DNA from 2 places in the Arthrobacter sp. 01T419 genome. Region 1 is predicted to be linked to the other one. Evidence: predicted binding sites of a transcription regulator. Region 1 holds the regulator's gene; the other holds the start of a gene.
The links. The regulator Rex, encoded in region 1, represses fermentation and respiration genes when NADH is low (regulators of the CRP and FNR family bind a similar motif). The targets are predictions, from matches to a motif close to CTTGTGAANNNNTTCACAAG.
Positions count from the first base shown of each region.

Region 2: AC1DLO_RS14295 (queuosine precursor transporter) is a predicted target of Rex. The motif match lies at 1,099-1,118, and genes of this name have one in related genera.

Region 1 is NZ_JBFTQF010000002.1:394,288-396,672, forward strand. It holds gene AC1DLO_RS05520 (hypothetical protein) at 49-888, shown strand; gene AC1DLO_RS05525 (redox-sensing transcriptional repressor Rex) at 956-1,678, opposite strand; gene AC1DLO_RS05530 (glutaredoxin family protein) at 1,730-1,984, opposite strand; gene AC1DLO_RS05535 (HAD family hydrolase) at 2,171-2,385, shown strand, end outside.
Region 2 is NZ_JBFTQF010000009.1:59,779-62,163, forward strand. It holds gene AC1DLO_RS14285 (NAD-dependent epimerase/dehydratase family protein) at 1-356, opposite strand, end outside; gene AC1DLO_RS14290 (TetR/AcrR family transcriptional regulator) at 388-1,044, opposite strand; gene AC1DLO_RS14295 (queuosine precursor transporter) at 1,259-1,960, shown strand; gene AC1DLO_RS14300 (ABC transporter ATP-binding protein) at 2,064-2,385, shown strand, end outside.

The DNA.
Region 1 (2,385 bases):
ACGTTGCACCCGGCAGCCGTATCTGCAGTCGACACGCAAAGGAATGCCATGAGCACCCCTCCGTACCCGCCATCCACTCCAGGCGAAGATCCCACACCTGAGCCACCCAAATACGGCCAGCAGGCACCCCAACAGGGCCAGCAGGCACCGCAACAGGGCCAGCAGGCACCGCAACAGGGCCAGCAGCCTCAGTATGGCCAGCAAGCACCGCAGTATGGCCAGCAGGCCCCCCAGCAGCCGCAATATGGTCAGCCCTCCGTCCCGCAGTATGGCCAGCAGGCCCCCCAGCAGCCGCAATACGGTCAGCAGGCCCCGCAGTACGGCCAGCAGGCCCCCCAGCAGCCGCAATATGGTCAGCCCTCCGTCCCGCAGTACGGACAGAGTGGACCCGTCACGTGGCCGAGCCAGCAGCCTGCTTCGACGTCAGGTGTCCCGCAACTGGTCAACATCTCTTTCTGGCTCATCGTCGCCGCTGGCGTTCTGACCTTGATCGGGATTCCGTTTGCCATTGCGACGCTGAATTCTCCCGCTGGCAAGAGCATGATCGATCAGGCCTTGTCTGCACAGGGAGCCAACGCTTCAGGCATGGACACCAACAGTGTCATCAGCCTCGTGGTCACCATCACGGTTGTTTTCTCGGTGATCTTCGCGGGACTCTACGCTCTGGTTGCATTCAATGTCCGCAAAGGCAAGAACTGGGCCCGCATCCTGGGTACCGTCTTTGCCGCAATTTCCCTGTTGGGCCTGACCCAGATCGGTTTGGGCACCGTCACCATCCTCTTGGGCATCGCCGCGATCGTGCTGCTGTACTTGCCGGGCTCGGCCCCGTATTTCCGGAAGGCCCAGCCATTCGCGAACCCCTACAACCAGGCGCCGTACGGCCGCTAGGCCTGAGGCTCTTCGTCCTGTAGGCGCACGGCTCAGCAAACACTAACGGGCGCAGGCCCGGCTTGGCCTAAAGGGCCTGGCCCGGGGTCTGTGCCCGTTGTGCGTGATACGCAAGGATCTGCAACTCGGTGGCCATATCCACCTTGCGCAGATTCACGTGCGGCGGAACCTGGAGGAGTACGGGCGCGAAGCTGAGGATGCTGCGGATCCCCGCGCTGATCACGCGGTCGCAGACGTCCTGGGCTACCGCAGCCGGGAGGGCCAACACCACCATATTGGTGCCGGTCCGGTGCAGGACCATTTCAAGGTTCGCGGCGTCGCTGACCCGCAGCCAACCGACTTCGTTACCTATCACCATGGGATCGGCGTCGAGGATGGCCACCACGTCGAAACCCCGCGACTCGAATCCGCCGTACCGTGCCAAGGCTTTGCCCAGGTTGCCTGCGCCCACAATCGCCACTTTCCAGTCGTGGGTCAGGCCCAGCGCTGCAGCAATGTGCCGGCTCAGATACTGGACTTCATATCCGACACCGCGCGTTCCGTAGGAGCCAACGTAGGAGAGGTCCTTGCGCAAGGTGGAGGAGCTGACTCCCGACGCCTCGGCCAACGCCTCGGAAGAAACCCGTTCCACGCCTTCGCCCAACAGGGAATTCAGCGCGCGCAAGTAAAGCGTCATCCGGGCCACGGCCGCGGGCGGGATCTGCTTCGCGGCAGCGTCCTTGTCCTCGGGTACAGCGTCCCCTGGTGCAGCTTCGGCGGACGGTTCCAGCGCAGTCACGTTCTTCTCCATTGCGTCGCTTTGTTGTCCCACTCTATTGCCAACAAAGCACTGGACGCATGTTCAGGCGGCTAAGGCCTTCTTCAGGACCCGCACCAGCCTCACCTCATCGATTTTCCAGAAATCCCGCTGGATTCCGTCCACGAATACCACGGGGATCTCCTCGGCGTAGCGTTCGCGCAGTGCCGGGTCTGTATCGATCGACTGCTCAGTCCACGCAAGGCCCAGGCTTGAGGTCACGCGTTCGACGGCGTCACGCGCCGCGGCGCACAGGTGGCAGTCAGCTTTGGTGAGGAGTACGACGTCGGGATTCGGCATGGTTCAACGGTAGCCCCGCCCCTGCGGTGGCGTCGACACAGGGTCGACACAGTCGTCGCGCAAGCGTCGACACAGCCTGAAAGCAGCCCGCAACCCGACGTCGCTCAGCTCAAAGAACCCCCGACGCGGAACGCCGTAGCATCCCCGCGAACGGCACGGGGCCGGGCGATTGACTAGACTCATGGCATGCCCGTCGAGAAGAACGCCGTTGTGGCCACAGCGCCGGCTGCAACGCAGCAACACGGCGAAGCCGCATTCTTCGACGTCGACAACACCCTGATGAAGGGTGCCAGCCTCTTCCACGTCGCCCGGAAGATGTACGAACGCAAAGCGTTCACTCTGTCCCAAGCCGCAGGCTTCGCCTGGAAACAGTTCAAGTTTGTCCTGCGCGGCGAAAACAT
Region 2 (2,385 bases), on a different contig from region 1:
CGAGCGGAAACAGCAATCACCGCCGCAGCCGCACCGTAAACTAGCTGCTTCCTCATGGAATGGGCGCACAAGCCAACCGCCTGGCCAAGCACCGCGGTGGTGTCCGTCCTCGACTTCAGTATTTCCGCCCGGTTCCGGGAGGTGTAGCGGCAGTTCACGGAGCGTCCGGCGAGGTTCACCAGCAGCTCGGCACCGTTATGCGCTTTGGCGATGCCGCCGTCGTCGTCCCAACGCGCGTCATGACCGGTGGCGCGGCCAATGGTCCTGACGGCCCAGCCCTCCGCCTCGAAGCGACGCTTGAAGTGGCTACCGATGAAGCCCGATGCTCCCGCGATCACCACGGATTTGCCTGTCATGTTTCCCCTTTTTGTTGCGTTGTCCGTTCGCTCAGCCGCGGATGCTGTGGGCGAGGCCGAGGACGTCGTCCAGCACTTTACTGACGCCCGGGATCTTGGCCAGGGACAGGCCTCTCGCGATGAGCAGCACGGCCCCGTCAACGAGCCGCCGGGTGCGCATTTGTCCGTCCGATTTGTCGTAGACCCAGAAAAGCGCGATCCCCATGTATCCGAGCCAGAGGAGTTCTGGCAGTTCGGCGCGCAGTTTTTTGGGCGCGGGGGGCGTTGAGCCGTCGACGGCGGCGCGGAAGATCGCGAGCGAGGCCTCGCGGGCGGCGGTGGAGTCCTCGCCGAAAGGGTTGACGGGCGACGTCGGCCGGATCGCCGTCGCGATGAAATCGGCACCGAACTGGTGGTACGGGGCCATGACGTCGAGGCCTGCGTGCAGCACTGCCTTCAGGCGGCCCGACAGGTCGTGAACGCCATCCGTGGCTTGCYGGGCGCGGACCGCATGCTCAGCTTGGACCTGCAAATAGAGCTCCTGGACCAGTTCGTCCTTCGAGGCGAAGTAGTAGTAGGCGTTGCCCACCGAAACCCCTGCTCCTTCGGCGATAGCGCGCATGGTGGTCTTCTCGAAGCCGAGCTCCCGGAACATCTTGAGAGCGACATCGGTCACTAGTTGACGGGTCTGTTCACTCTTGGTGGCCACGTTTGGCTCCCTCTCCCACACATTTTGAACGTGTTCAAGAATCAGCATGCCACCTTTTTGAACACGTTCAAATTGTTTGCGTGCGGAGCGGAATCCTCGATGCGAGAATGGGGGAGGTTCCGCGGTTTGCAGGCGGGTCCATCACCAGTGCTAATACAGCGGGGCGCCGTGCTCACTCCGGCCGCCTGCGCGAACCACTACGAACGGACAAACGATGACGTCAGCTTCAGAATCCCAGACCCTGAGTAAACCCACGCCGCGTTTCGCGTCGATAGGCTCCCCATACTTTGGCATCATGCTGGCATGCATGGCCGTGGTGCTGATCCTCTCCAATATCGGCGCTGCCAAAGGCGTGATCTTCGGCCCGATCATCACTGACGGCGGATTCTTCCTCTTCCCGCTCGCCTACATTCTTGGCGATGTCATGAGCGAAATTTACGGGTTTAAGGTGGCCCGGAAAGCGATCATCACCTCGTTCGCCTTGTCAGCGTTCGCCTCTCTCTGCTACTGGATCATCATCGCGCTGCCCGGCTTCAATGACGACTACGGTACTGCCAAACAGGCTGCCATCGAGGGCGCACTGGGGCCGGTTCCTCAGATCGTCCTGGCTTCGCTCCTCGCGTTCCTTGCTGGCCAGACCATCAACTCCTTGATCCTTGTCAAGATGAAGGCCCGTTCGGGTGAGAGAACCCTGTGGGCTCGGCTCATGGGTTCATCCGGGGTGGGGGAATTCGTGGACACACTGATCTTCTGCAGCATCGCGGCTTCGGTCATCGGTATTACGGACTTCGGAAGCTTCGTCAATTACGTGCTGGTTGGTTTCGTCTACAAGGTCGCCGTCCAATACATCCTCGTGCCTGTGACGTCTTTGGTCATTGGCTGGATCAAGAAGCGCGAGCCTAGCTACTGGGCGTGAGCACAGCGAGCGCCACAGGTGAGCGAGCGTTGGGCCGGAAGGCGGCATAGGTGAGCGAGCGTTGGCTCAGGGGAACCGCAGGGAAGTCCGGTAGTTTCAGAGCATGAAGCTGGGAAACGCCGTGCTGACGGCCGAGAATCTTATCGCGGGCTACGGCGAGCATGCAGTGTGCGGGCCGCTCGACGTCGAGGTCTTCTCCGGGCAGGTGCTCGGGATGGTCGGCGAGAACGGCGCTGGCAAGTCCACCTTGTTGCGCACCATGATTGGCGCGCAGGCGGCTATTGAAGGCGATGCCCACGTGCTTGGCTTGATGCCGGACGACCGCTCGGCCCTCTTTCGCAGCAAGGTCTCGGTGCTGCTGGATGAGGATGCCTACTTCGATTCCCTCACCGTCCGTGAGCACCTGTCCCTGGTGGCCCGCGGGC